DNA from 3 places in the Pseudomonas sp. OTU750018 genome. Region 2 is predicted to be linked to each of the others. Evidence: predicted binding sites of a transcription regulator. Region 2 holds the regulator's gene; each other region holds the start of a gene.
The links. The regulator sigma-54, encoded in region 2, starts transcription at its own class of promoters, with help from an activator protein. The targets are predictions, from matches to a motif close to ANTGGCATNNANNTTGCTNT.
Positions count from the first base shown of each region.

Region 1: a site for sigma-54 is predicted at 1,562-1,581, ahead of glnA (glutamate--ammonia ligase). Genes of this name have one in related genera too.
Region 3: a site for sigma-54 is predicted at 2,048-2,067, ahead of HCI85_RS09435 (CmpA/NrtA family ABC transporter substrate-binding protein). Genes of this name have one in related genera too.

Region 1 covers NZ_JAAPAU010000003.1:435,179-439,959, forward strand. Annotated here, with positions in the region: gene glnA (glutamate--ammonia ligase) at 63-1,469, opposite strand; gene thiI (tRNA uracil 4-sulfurtransferase ThiI) at 1,796-3,250, shown strand; gene typA (translational GTPase TypA) at 3,407-4,781, shown strand, end outside.
Region 2 covers NZ_JAAPAU010000004.1:215,479-220,259, reverse strand. Annotated here, with positions in the region: gene lptA (lipopolysaccharide transport periplasmic protein LptA) at 1-233, shown strand, start outside; gene lptB (LPS export ABC transporter ATP-binding protein) at 236-961, shown strand; gene HCI85_RS19705 (RNA polymerase factor sigma-54) at 1,100-2,614, shown strand; gene hpf (ribosome hibernation-promoting factor, HPF/YfiA family) at 2,808-3,116, shown strand; gene ptsN (PTS IIA-like nitrogen regulatory protein PtsN) at 3,132-3,605, shown strand; gene rapZ (RNase adapter RapZ) at 3,608-4,465, shown strand; gene HCI85_RS19685 (HPr family phosphocarrier protein) at 4,478-4,750, shown strand.
Region 3 covers NZ_JAAPAU010000002.1:120,538-125,318, forward strand. Annotated here, with positions in the region: gene ntrB (nitrate ABC transporter permease) at 1-603, opposite strand, end outside; gene HCI85_RS09435 (CmpA/NrtA family ABC transporter substrate-binding protein) at 618-1,901, opposite strand; gene HCI85_RS09440 (transcriptional regulator) at 2,349-2,666, opposite strand; gene HCI85_RS09445 (hypothetical protein) at 2,878-3,270, shown strand; gene alaC (alanine transaminase) at 3,307-4,533, opposite strand; gene HCI85_RS09455 (ANTAR domain-containing response regulator) at 4,673-4,781, opposite strand, start outside.

The DNA of each region.
Region 1 (4,781 bases), on a different contig from region 2:
TTGTGCCAGGCGCCAAACGCAAAAAGGCCACCCGAAGGTGGCCTTTTGTATTGCGTGCGGGTTTAGACGCTGTAGTACAGGTCGTATTCCAGCGGGTGTACGAAGGTGCGTACTTTGATTTCTTCTTCGGACTTCAGCTCGATGTAGGCATCGATGAAGTCGTCGGAGAACACGCCGCCTTTGGTCAGGAACGCACGGCCCTTGTCCAGCTCTTCCAGGGCTTCTTTCAGGCTGCCGCACACTTGTGGGATCAGCTTGCCTTCTTCTGGTGGCAGGTCGTACAGGTTCTTGTCGGCAGCATCGCCAGGGTGGATCTTGTTCTGGATACCGTCGATACCGGCCATCAGCAGTGCAGCGAAGGCCAGGTATGGGTTGGCAGCCGGATCCGGGAAGCGTGCTTCGATACGGCGAGCTTTCGGGCTGGAAACGTATGGAATACGGATCGAAGCCGAACGGTTACGCGCCGAGTAAGCCAGCATTACCGGAGCTTCGAAACCTGGGACCAGACGCTTGTAGGAGTTGGTCGACGGGTTGGTGAAGCCGTTCAGGGCCTTACCGTGCTTGATGATGCCGCCGATGAAGTACAGAGCGGTATCGGACAGGCCGGCATAGCCTTCGCCGGAGAAGGTGTTCTTACCATCTTTGGAGATGGACATGTGTACGTGCATACCCGAACCGTTGTCACCGTACAGTGGCTTCGGCATGAAGGTCGCGGTTTTGCCATAGGCATCGGCCACGTTGTGTACGCAATACTTCAGGGTCTGAACTTCGTCAGCCTTGGCAACCAAGGTGTTGAACTTCACACCAATTTCGTTCTGGCCGGCAGTCGCCACTTCGTGGTGGTGAACTTCGATGACCAGGCCCATTTCTTCCATGGCATTACACATGGCAGTACGGATTTCGTGGTCGTGGTCGCACGGCGGAACTGGGAAGTAGCCACCTTTGACGGCTGGGCGATGGCCCTTGTTGCCGCCTTCGATGTCAGCGTCGGTGTTCCAGGAGCCTTGTTCGGAGTAGATCTTGAACATGGAGCCGGAGATGTCGGACTTGAACTTCACTTCGTCGAAGATGAAGAACTCAGGCTCTGGGCCGACGAATACGGTGTCGCCGATGCCGGTGGTTTTCAGGAACTCTTCAGCGCGCTTGGCGATCGAGCGTGGGTCACGGTCGTAGCCCTGCATGGTGCTTGGCTCGATGATGTCGCACACGATGATCAGGGTTGGTTCTTCGGTGAACGGATCCAGTACGGCGGTTTCGTCAACCGGCAGCAGGATCATGTCGGAGGCTTCGATGCCTTTCCAGCCGTGGATGGAGGAGCCGTCGAACATTTTGCCGACTTCGAAGAATTCGTCGTCCAGCGCATCGCGTGCCGGCATGGTCACGTGGTGCTGTTTGCCCTTGGTGTCGGTGAAGCGCAGGTCAACCCACTTCACGTCGTGTTCTTTAATAAGTTGAATCGACTTCGACATGCTGTCCTCCAGGTGGATAAGGCTCGAATCGTGAGCCCTCAATAGTACGGTACGGCCGCGGCATACTCCGCCAGGGCATCCTGCCTCACAAGGGAGCAAATTGCATGCCAGTGCACAGGAATGGGTGTAAGCCCTGAAACTCAGGGCTGGCGGGGGTTGCGCGGCGCTGCCTGATAAATATTTGCACCGTTATGGGTCGCTATATTTGTTGTGCGCACATTAATGGTGCGTGTTTTGCGCGAGTGAGGATTTTTGATCAAAGCGTGAGCAATTTCCGCTATAATCCGCGCCCCTGTTTTTTCGCGGCCTCGGCACCCCCTGTTTTCATGAAACTGATTGTTAAAGTCTTCCCAGAAATCACCATCAAAAGCCGGCCGGTGCGTAAGCACTTTATCCGGCAGCTGGCGAAGAACATTCGTTCGGTTTTGCGTGAGTTCGATCCCCAGCTGCAGGTCAGCGGTGTGTGGGACAACCTGGAAGTCGAAACCCAGATCAGTGAACCGAAAACCCTGCAGGCGATGATTGAGCGTTTAAGCTGCACGCCGGGCATCACCCATTTTCTGCAGGTCGACGAATACCCGCTGGGTGACTTCGATGACGTGCTGGAAAAATGCAAGCGGCACTTCGCCGATCAGCTGCCAGGGAAAATCTTCTCCGTGCGCTGCAAGCGTGCGGGTAAGCACAGTTTCAGCTCCATGGATGTCGAGCGCTATGTTGGCAGCCAGTTGCGCCAACAGTGCGGCGCTGCCGGCATCTCGCTGAAAGATCCGGATGTGGTGGTGCGCATGGAGATTCGCGATCAGCGGCTCTTCGTTATTCATCACCAGCACGAAGGTCTGGGCGGTTACCCGCTGGGCTCGCTGGAGCAGACCCTGGTGCTGATGAGCGGCGGCTTCGATTCCACCGTTGCCGCCTACCAGATGATGCGCCGCGGTCTGGTCACCCACTTCTGCTTCTTTAATCTCGGTGGCCGCGCCCACGAGCTGGGCGTGATGGAAGTGGCGCATTACCTGTGGCAGAAATTCGGCAGCTCGCAGCGCGTCCTGTTTATCAGCGTGCCGTTTGAGGAAGTGCTGGGCGAGATTCTCGGTAAGGTCGACAACAGCCAGATGGGGGTCATCCTCAAGCGCATGATGCTGCGCGCCTCCACGCGCATGGCCGAGCGCCTGCAGATTGATGCGCTGGTCACCGGCGAGGCGATTTCCCAGGTGTCGAGCCAGACCCTGCCGAACCTCGCGGTGATCGATTCGGCCACCGATATGCTGGTGCTGCGCCCGCTGCTGGCCAGCCATAAGCAAGACATCATCGACACCGCCACGCGCATTGGCACAGCTGAGTTCGCCAAGCACATGCCGGAATATTGCGGGGTTATCTCGGTCAACCCGACCACCCGCGCAAAGAAACTGCGCATCGAGCATGAAGAGAGCCAGTTCGACATGGCCATTCTCGAGCGCGCCCTGGAGCGCGCGACCTTGCTGCCGATCGACAAAGTGATCGACGAGTTGGGCAAGGACGTGCAGATCGAGGAGGTCAGCGAAGCGCTGGCCAACCACGTGATCATTGATATTCGTCACCCCGATGCTGCCGAGGACGAGCCACTCGCCCTGCCTGGCGTCGAGGTCATGGCGCTGCCGTTCTACGCCCTGAACAGTTCGTTCAAGGCGCTGGATGAGGCGCGTCAGTACCTGTTGTATTGCGATAAAGGTGTGATGAGTCGTTTGCACGCCCACCATCTGCTGAGTGAGGGGCATGCCAATGTGCGCGTTTATCGTCCGGCATAAAACGCCCGGGTTGAATGGCGGCAGCATCCGCCATCGCCCTCCCGACCTACAGGCGGCGTGATTAACACGCTCGCGCCGCCTGGCAGAAATCGCAATTAGTTAATACTCGCCGCCTAGACTAAGCGGCACACCGAATCCTCTGATCGAGATACACACGTGATCGAAAATCTACGCAACATCGCCATCATTGCCCACGTTGACCATGGTAAGACCACCCTGGTAGACAAACTCCTGCGCCAGTCCGGCACCCTTGAGCGTAACGAGCTCAACGACGAGCGCGTGATGGACAGCAACGACCAGGAAAAAGAGCGCGGCATTACCATTCTCGCCAAGAACACCGCGATCAACTGGAACGGCTACCACATCAACATCGTCGACACCCCCGGCCACGCCGACTTCGGCGGTGAAGTTGAGCGCGTAATGTCGATGGTTGACTCCGTGCTGCTGCTGGTTGACGCCCAAGACGGCCCGATGCCGCAAACCCGCTTCGTGACCAAGAAGGCCTTCGAAGCCGGCCTGCGTCCAATCGTGGTCATCAACAAGGTTGACCGTCCAGGCGCGCGTCCGGACTGGGTTCTGGACCAGATCTTCGATCTGTTCGACAACCTCGGTGCCACCGAAGAGCAGTTGGACTTCAAAGTCGTCTACGCCTCGGCCCTGAACGGCATTGCCGGTCTGGATCACACCGACATGGCTGAAGACATGACCCCGCTGTACCAGTCCATCGTCGACAACGTGCCGTCCCCGGCTGTTGACGTTGACGGTCCGTTCCAGATGCAAATCTCCGCACTGGACTACAACAGCTTCCTCGGCATCATCGGCGTTGGCCGTATCGCCCGCGGTCGCGTCAAGCCGAACACCCCGGTCATCGCCATCGACGCCGACGGCAAGAAGCGTAACGGTCGTATCCTCAAGCTGATGGGTCACCACGGCCTGCACCGCATCGACGTTGAAGAAGCCACCGCCGGTGACATCGTCTGCGTCAGTGGCATGGACTCGCTGTTCATCTCCGACACCCTGTGCGACATCAACCACGTTGAAGCGATGACCCCGCTGACCGTTGACGAGCCAACCGTCTCCATGACCTTCCAGGTCAACGATTCGCCGTTCTGCGGTAAAGAAGGCAAGTTCGTTACCAGCCGCAACATCAAAGAGCGTCTGGATAAAGAGCTGCTGTACAACGTGGCCCTGCGTGTTGAAGAAGGCGACAGCGCTGACAAGTTCAAAGTCTCCGGCCGTGGTGAGCTGCACCTCTCGGTACTGATCGAAACCATGCGTCGCGAAGGCTTCGAAATGGGTGTAGGTCGTCCAGAAGTGATCATCCGCGTTGTGGATGGCGTGAAGCAGGAACCCTTTGAAAACGTCACCATCGACACCCCGGAAGAATCCCAGGGCAAGGTCATGGAAGAGATGGGCCTGCGTAAGGGCGACCTGACCAACATGGTGCCGGATGGCAAAGGCCGTGTTCGTCTGGAATACAACATCCCGGCTCGTGGTCTGATCGGTTTCCGTAACCAGTTCCTGACCCTGA
Region 2 (4,781 bases):
CTTACGGCCTGACCATTCAGTACTTCATGGCCAACGAACGCGTCGTCCTGATCGATCAGGCCAAGGTGATTCAGGAAGGCAACACCTTCGAAGGCGAAAAAATCGTCTATGACACCCAGCGCCAGATCGTCAACGCCGGCCGCGCCACAGGCACCAACGTCACCGCGCCACGTCCGCGCATCGACATGGTGATCCAGCCGAAGAACAAACCAGCCGACCAGCAGGCGCAGTAATAATGGCCACATTGAAAGCCCAACACCTGGCAAAGAGCTACAAAGGCCGCCAGGTTGTGCGCGACGTCAGCCTGAGTATCGACAGCGGGCAGATTGTCGGCTTGCTTGGCCCCAACGGCGCCGGCAAGACCACCTGTTTCTACATGATCGTCGGCCTCGTACAGGCCGATCAGGGTCGCGTGATGATCGATGATCTCGACGTCAGTCATCAGCCCATGCATGGCCGCGCTCGCGCCGGCATTGGCTACCTGCCGCAGGAAGCCTCGATTTTCCGCAAGCTCAGCGTCGCCGACAACATCATGGCCATCCTGGAAACCCGCAAGGACCTGGACGGTGCCGCTCGTCGCAAGGAACTTGAAGGCCTGCTGCAGGAATTCCATATCAGCCATATCCGCGACAACCTCGGCATGAGCCTGTCTGGTGGTGAGCGCCGCCGCGTGGAAATTGCCCGCGCCCTGGCGACTAACCCCAAGTTCATCCTGCTCGACGAACCCTTCGCCGGTGTCGATCCGATTTCCGTCGGCGATATCAAGCAGATCATCCACCACCTCAAGGCCAAGGGTATCGGTGTATTGATCACCGACCACAACGTGCGCGAGACCCTGGATATCTGCGAAACCGCTTATATCGTCAGCGATGGCCAGCTGATCGCAGAGGGTGATGCCGAGGCCATTCTGGCCAACCAGACAGTCAAAGAAGTGTATCTGGGGCATGAGTTCCGGCTGTAACCACCGCTTTTCTCAAGCCGACTGCAGCCAAGGCTAGGCAAAACCCTTAAAGTCAGGCATATAATTTGCTTCCTAGTGGCGCTTTTTGAAAACGCCCTGTTGTGGATTGCGCACAGACGCCGGTAAATAAGGTCTGCAATGAAACCATCGCTAGTCCTGAGAATGGGCCAGCAGCTGACGATGACACCGCAGCTGCAACAGGCCATCCGCCTGCTCCAACTGTCTACCCTGGATCTTCAGCAAGAGATCCAGGAGGCTTTGGAGTCCAACCCGATGCTCGAACGCCAGGAAGATGGCGATGATTTCGACAATTCGGACCCTATGGCTGATGGCGCAGAAAGCGCCAGCCCCAGCGAACAGCCCGAAGCGCCCTATCAGGAAACCAACTACCAGGAAGCCACGCAGACCGTGGACAACCTGGAAGAAGGCGATTGGGGCGAACGCATTCCCAATGAGCTGCCCGTCGATACCGCCTGGGAAGATATCTACCAGACCAGCGCCAGCAGCCTGCCCAGCAGCACCAACGATGATGACGAGTGGGATTTCACTACCCGCACCTCCAGCGGTGAGAGCCTGCAAAGCCACCTGCTCTGGCAGCTCAACCTGGCCCCGATGTCCGATAAGGATCGACTGATCGGCGTCACCCTGATCGACTGCATCAACGAACAGGGCTACCTGGAAGAAACCCTGGAAGAAGTGGTCGAGGCCTTCGACCCGGAACTGGACATCGAGCTCGACGAAGTCGAAGCCGTGTTGCACCGCATCCAGCAATTCGAGCCCACCGGTATCGCCGCGCGCAACCTGGGCGAGTGCCTGCTTCTGCAACTGCGTCAGCTGCCGGCGAAAACCCCTTGGCTAAGCGAAGCTCAGCGCCTGGCCAGCGACTACCTCGACCTGCTCGGCAGCCGCGACTACAGCCAGTTGATGCGCCGCATGAAGCTCAAAGAAGACGAGCTGCGCCAGGTTATCGACCTAATTCAAAGCCTCAACCCGCGCCCTGGCTCGCAGATCGAATCCAGCGAGCCGGAATACGTGGTACCCGATGTAATCGTGCGCAAACACAACGAGCGCTGGCTGGTTGAACTCAACCAGGAAGCCATGCCGCGCCTGCGGGTCAACGCGCAATACGCCGGCTTTGTGAAACGCGCCGATTCCAGCGCCGACAACACCTTTATGCGTAACCAGCTGCAGGAAGCGCGCTGGTTTATCAAAAGCCTGCAAAGCCGCAACGAAACTTTGATGAAAGTGGCCACGCAGATCGTTGAACACCAGCGCGGCTTCCTCGACTACGGCGATGAGGCAATGAAACCCCTGGTGCTGCACGATATTGCCGAAGCGGTGGGCATGCACGAGTCGACCATCTCGCGGGTGACCACGCAGAAATTCATGCACACCCCGCGTGGCATTTACGAGCTGAAATACTTCTTTTCCAGCCACGTCAGCACCTCTGAAGGCGGCGAATGCTCGTCCACGGCAATCCGCGCCATCATCAAAAAACTGGTCGCCGCGGAAAATGCGAAAAAGCCGTTGAGTGACAGCAAGATCGCTGGTTTACTGGAAGCACAGGGCATTCAAGTCGCTCGCCGCACGGTCGCCAAGTACCGTGAGTCCCTCGGAATAGCGCCTTCCAGTGAGCGCAAACGATTGATCTAAGGCGGCACGAAGAAGGAAGACATCAACCCAGACAGAACATGCCCAGGCCTCGCCTTTTCGCAAAAGCAGCCATACTGCCAACATGCAATCAGCGACCGTGCCAGGCTCGTTCTACCCGAGTCTTCCACGCCACAGTGTTCCGGCGGCAGGCCTCATGCCTGCCTCTTACACACGGCAACAAGGAGAAAGCGGTATGCAAGTCAACATCAGTGGACACCAGCTGGATGTGACCGACGCCCTACGCGACTACATCGCCGAAAAACTCGGCCGATTGGAGCGCCACTTCGACAAGATCACCAATGTACAAGTCACCATGGAGGTCGAGAAACTCAAACAGAAAATCGAAGCGACCCTGCACATTGCTGGCGGTGAAGTCGTCGCCAATGCCGAACATGAAGACATGTACGCAGCCATCGATCTACTGACTGATAAACTCGACCGACAACTCATCAAACACAAGGAAAAACAGCTCGAACGTCAACAGGGCGCTATGGCCCGCTGACATCGTCTACCTCCTATGATCCGACTTGAAACTATCCTGACCCCCGGCCGTTCTTTAGTGAACGTGCCGGGCGGCAGCAAAAAACGTGTCCTCGAACAGATTGCCAACCTGGTGGCCCGTGAGCTACCTGACCTGGACGGCCAAGACATCTTCGAAAGCCTGATAGCCCGGGAAAAACTTGGCTCGACCGGTTTCGGCAATGGCATTGCCATTCCGCACTGTCGCCTGCCGGGTTGTACCGCGCCGATCAGCGCCTTGCTGCGCCTGGACGCTGCAGTAGACTTCGACGCCATCGACGGTGCGCCTGTGGACCTGCTGTTTGTTCTGCTGGTGCCCGAAGCTGCCACCGACGCTCACCTAGAACTGCTCCGGCAGATCGCCAGCATGCTCGATCGCAGCGATGTGCGTGCCAGCCTGCGCCAAGCCGAAAGCAGCGAAGCCCTGTATCAGGTGGTTGTGGACGTACAAAGCCAACTCAACCGAGCCTGAGCATGCGCCTGATCATCGTTAGCGGTCGCTCCGGCTCCGGGAAGAGCACCGCCCTCGATGTGCTTGAGGACAACGGTTTCTACTGCATCGACAACCTGCCAGCCGGGCTGCTGCCTGAACTGGCTGAGCGCGCCCTGCTGCACACCGAACTGCTGCATCCGCAGGTCGCGGTGTCGATTGATGCGCGCAACCTGCCGAGCCACCTCAAGCGCTTTCCCGAGCTGCTTGAAGAAGTTCGCGCACGGCACATCAAGTGCGATGTGATCTATCTGGATGCCGACGAAGAAACCCTGCTCAAGCGCTTCTCGGAAACCCGCAGACGCCACCCGCTGACCAACGAGAGTCGCTCGCTGGCTGAAGCCATCGCCGATGAAGCGCTGCTGCTAGGGCCGATCATCGACCTAGCCGACCTGAAGATCGACACCACTCACCTCAACCTGTACCAGCTGCGCGACAGCCTGAAGCTGCGCCTGCTCAATCAGCCAGAGCCAGGTACCGCGTTTCTGCTGGAGTCCTTTGGCTTCAAGCGCGGCATGCCGGTGGATGCTGATCTGGTATTCGATGTGCGCTGCCTGCCCAATCCCTACTGGAAGCCGGACTTGCGCGACTTCTCCGGCCTCGACCAGCCGGTAGTCGACTACCTCTCAGCCCAGGCCGATGTCGAAGACATGTACCAGGACATCCTCGCCTACCTGACCAAATGGCTGCCGCGCTTTGCCGCCAGCAACCGCGCCTATGTCACGGTGGCGATTGGCTGCACCGGCGGCCACCACCGCTCGGTGTACCTGGCCAACCGCCTGGGGGAAACCCTCAAACCCATCCTGAAAAACGTTCAGACTCGCCACCGCGACCTCAGCTAAGGAATTGCCGCGATGCCCGCCTGCGAAATCACCATTATCAACAAACTTGGCCTGCACGCCCGCGCGGCGGCCAAGTTTGTCGGCGTCGCTGGGCGTTTTCCCTGCCAGGTTAAGGTAGGTCGCACGCCGGAGAGTCTGGTCGACGGCAAAAGCATCATGGCAGTAATGATGCTCGCCGCCGGCAAAGGCACACCGGTGCACCTGCACACCGAAGGCGAGCAGGATAGCGAGGCGCTGCAGGCCCTGAGCGAGCTGATCAACAACTACTTCGACGAAGGCGAATAGCTGATCGAGAGACAGTAAAATGGGGCTGAAC
Region 3 (4,781 bases), on a different contig from region 2:
GCGCGTGAGCACCTTGAACTCGGACAGCTTGAGCACGCGCGCCACGTTCAGGTAATCCTGCGGCACGCTGGCCACACCAGCGGCGGTGTTGAGGATGATCGGCCAGATTGAGCTAATGAAAATTACCCAGATCGACGCCGGGCCAGCCGCTTCGAACACCAGCAGGCCGATGGGCAGCCAGGCCAGGGGCGAAACCGGGCGCAGCAGGCTGATGATCGGCGAGAGCATGCCGGCGAGAAAGGCAAAGCGGCCGATGGCAAAGCCCAGCGGGATGCCCACCAGCGCTGCCAGACCAAAGCCGATACCGACGCGGCCCAGCGAATGCAGGATGTTCCAACCGATGCCCATGTCATTCGGGCCGTTGTCATAGAAGGGGTTGGCAAACAGCTCCAGCGCCGCCGCCCAGGTACTGACCGGGCCAGGCAGGCCCTCGCTCTTTGTCGCAATCAGCGCCCACACGCCGATAAACAGCAGGATGCCGAGCAATGGCGGCACAACCGCCTTGAGCAGGCTGGTCAGCGCCGCTACGCCTGGCAGCACCAGGCGTGGCGCTTTGCGGGTCGGCGCAGCTAACGGCAATGGGGTTTTCAGTGGTGCGTTCATCACGAACCTCCCAATCAGGCTTTAATCGCAAAGGAGTTGGCGTAGGCGGCCGGGTCGGAGCCATTCCACACGTTGCCGTCGATCAGCGTGCTGCTGCGCAACGAGCTGGCCGGCACGGGGATGTTCAGCGCACTGGCGGCTTCCTTGTACAGCGCAACCTGGTTGACCCCGGCGGCGACGGCGGCGTAGTTCGGGTCCTCCTTGATCAAGCCCCAGCGCTTGAACTGGGTCATAAACCACATACCGTCGGAGTGGTACGGGAAGTTCACCGTGCCGTTTTTGCAGAAGGCCATGGCGTGGTCGTCTTTCCAGCTGTTGCCCAGGCCGTCCTCGTAGTGGCTGAGGAAGCGCGGCTCGATCACCTTGACCGGCGCATTGACGTAGGCTTTGCCGGAAATCAGCTTGGCCGTGCTCTTGCGGTTTTCCTCGCTGGCCTCGATAAACTGGCTGGCGTCCAGCACCGCCATGATCAGTGCGCGGGCCGCGTTGGGGTATTGCTCGATAAAGGCGCGGGTGGTGCCGAGGACTTTTTCCGGATGATCCGGCCAGATCTGCTGAGTCGTGACGGCGGTGAAGCCAATCTTGTCGGCAATCGCCCGCGCGCCCCAGGGCTCGCCGACGCAGAAGCCGTCCATATTGCCGACGCGCATATTGGCGACCATCTGTGGTGGCGGCACGACGATGGTTTTCACATCGCTCATCGGGTTGATGCCCAGGCTCGCCAGCCAGTAATACAGCCACATGGCGTGGGTGCCGGTGGGGAAGGTCTGGGCGAAGGTCAGCGGGTTGCCGCCTTTTTTTACATGCTCGGCCAGTTGCGCACCGTTGGTGACGCCGGCTTCCTTGAGCTGCTTGGAGAGGGTGATGGCCTGGCCGTTCTGGTTCAGACCCATCAGTACGGCCATATCCTTCTGCGGCCCGGCGATACCCAGTTGTGCGCCGTACATCATGCCGTACAGCACGTGGGCGGCATCCAGTTCGCCAGTATTCAGCTTGTCACGCACTCCAGCCCAGGAGGCTTCCTTGCTCGGGGTGATGGTCAGGCCGTATTTCTCGCCAAAGCCCTGGGTAGCGGCAACCACTACCGAAGCGCAGTCGGTCAACGGGATAAAGCCGACTTTCAGCGCAGCCTTTTCTGGCGCATCGGAACCGGCGGCCCAAGCTACGCTACGCAGCGAGGCGGGTGCGCTAAGACCAAGGGCGGCGACACCGCCGACGGTGCCGGCGACGGCAATCGAGGTTTTCAGGAAATTACGGCGGCTGTGCAGGCTTGGGTTCTTCGAATCACGATCAGTCATAGGTCTGTCCTTTCTGGCCGATAAAACGGCTGAAACAAAAAACGGCGTACGCCAGGCCACCTCAAGGAGGGGACCTGACGGACGCCGTTGTCCGTGATCCGCGGCTCACCGCCGTTGGTGGGCTGCGCAGGAATCTTGTGAGGACAATTGCAAGGGGCTTGCCAGTTTTACTGGGGCACGGCGGCGAACAACCGCCTGCGTGCTCTGAGAATGGCTCGAGCGGGCCTTAGGTTGGCAAGCTTAAACGCTATAAATCATAGGCTTAAGCGCAGTATTGAATGTTGGCTAGAGCAGAGTTTCCTTGCCGTAGCAGTGCGCCATGCCGCAGATCAGCAGCGCTGCCAGCCGGCTTATTGAGCCAATGCTGTGCATGGTCAAGCCGCTGCCAAGCGCTTTTGCTTCGCCTTGGTGCTTGACGCGCGCTGGTGTTGATCGCGTGTCATAGCCTTAGCGGGACAGCGATTTGCCCTGAGCTTCCTCAACAAACTCCTTGAGCCAGCGCAGCACCTCCACCGCCTCCCAGCGCGAGGGGTCGAACATGGCATAGGCCAATCCCTGATAGCCGACCACATCCAGCTGGCGGTGATAGCCGGCGCGCTGCAGCAAGGCTTCGATCTCGGCAAAACAGGTGTTGAAGTGCACCCGGGAAAACGGTGTCTTGCCCTCGGTAACGATGCCTTCAAGCTGCAATTCATTGACGGTGGTCCGGACTTTTTCCAGGGGCATGCGGTTTACGCTGTGTTTCAGCTGCAGTACGTCGAGCATCTGGGTACTCCTGTTAACGCCTTGTATGGGCCCGATCTGCCGGGCGACATGGTTGGCTGGATGGCATGACCAAGGGTAATCGAAAAATACTGTACAAATAAACAGTATTCGATAATAGTAAGCCCAAGGCCCTAACCGGCACCTACTCGATCACTCGCGCCATCTGCCCGCAAAGCCAATGGCCACAGGCACTGCAGAGGAGTCACTAACAATGCAACAGATGCTGATGACAATTGTGCTGTTGGGTCTTTTGGCCGGTTGTGCGCAACCGCAGCTTGATCAACCGAGGGCCAATGGCACCTACCTGGTGATCGAGAACGGGCAGGCCTGGGCGGTGCTGGTATCTGACGGCAAACGCGTGGAAGAGCAAGGTACGGTGGTGGATGTGATCAGGCTGCCGAGCGAGAGCTCTGCAGTTGCTGCCAGTTATGTGATCGAAACGGCCAATTGCGGCCGTGTGCAGTGGCTGAGCGAACGCTCGGATGCGGCGGATGGCATGACCAACCTGATGTCGCTGCACAGCAACAATCAACTCGGGCAGAGCGGCTGCGTCATTACCGATGGCCTTACCCGGGTTTGGACGGTACTGGATTACTCCGGTTGAGACGAAAGAGGGCACCCTAAGGTGCCCTCTGTTTGTTTACTCGTCGGCCTTGGCCTTCTTGCTGGGTAGCAGGCCATCGGCGCGGAACATCGTTTTGATCCCGCGAATCGCCTGACGAATGCGGTCCTGGTTTTCGATCAGGGCAAAGCGCACATGGTCATCGCCGTAGTCGCCGAAGCCGATACCCGGGGAGACGCAGACCTTGGCCTCCAGCAGCAGCTTCTTGGCGAACTCCAGCGAGCCGAGCGCGGCGTACTGCTCAGGAATCTTCGCCCAGACATACATCGAGGCTTTCGGGTTTTCGACCATCCAGCCCAGCTCGTGCAAGCCTTTAACCAGCAGGTTGCGGCGCTGGCGGTATTGCTCGGCGATATCGCGCACGCATTGCTGATCACCTTCCAGCGCAGCAATCGCCGCCACCTGCAGCGGAGTGAAGGTGCCGTAGTCGTGGTAGCTCTTGATTCGCGCCAGGGCGCTGACCAGCTCCTTGTTGCCGACCATAAAGCCGATGCGCCAGCCGGCCATGTTGTAGCTCTTCGACAGGGTGAAGAACTCCACGGCTATGTCCTTGGCGCCCGGCACCTGCATGATCGACGGGGCTTTCCAGCCGTCGTAGACGATATCGGCGTAGGCCAGATCGTGGATCACCAGCACGTCATATTGCTTGGCTAGGGCCACCACACGCTCGAAGAAGTCCAGCTCCACGCACTGCGCGGTGGGGTTGGAGGGGAAGCCGAGGATCATCATCTTCGGCTTGGGGATCGACTCACGAATCGCCCGCTCCAGCTCGGCGAAGAAATCCACCCCAGGAATCAGCGGCACCGAACGCACCTGGGCGCCGGCGATGACAGCGCCGTAGATATGAATCGGGTAGCTGGGGTTGGGCACCAGCACGGTGTCGCCATGGTCCAGGGTGGCAAGCATCAGGTGCGCCAGGCCTTCCTTGGAACCGATGGTGACGATAGCTTCGCTTTCCGGGTCGATCTCGACCTCGTAGCGGTCCTTGTACCAGCGCGAAATGGCGCGACGCAGGCGCGGAATGCCGCGTGAGGTGGAGTAGCCGTGGGTGTCTTCACGCTGGGCGACCTGCACTAGCTTTTCGACTATGTGCGGCGGCGTGGCGCCATCCGGGTTGCCCATGCTGAAGTCGATGATGTCTTCGCCACGGCGACGCGCGGCCATCTTCAGTTCGGCAGTGATGTTGAAAACGTAGGGGGGGAGTCGATCAATGCGCGCAAAGCGGCGCGAAGCTTGGTCAGCCATGCTTTCCTCGGATACGTAAGCGCCCGGAACCGTCCGAGCGACGTTGGCCAGTGCGCTGGCCAGGCGGCGAAGATAAGCGCCGCGCCACCCGGCTGTCCAGCACAGTCAAACGGCGCTGCGGCATAACAGTGCGATTGGCTTAGCTGCCGAGCATGTCGTGCATGGCGATGATCTGTTCGGCCACCTGCGCCAGTTTCTGCTGGCGGCTCATGGCCTGCCGGCGCATCAGGGTGTAGGCCTGTTCTTCG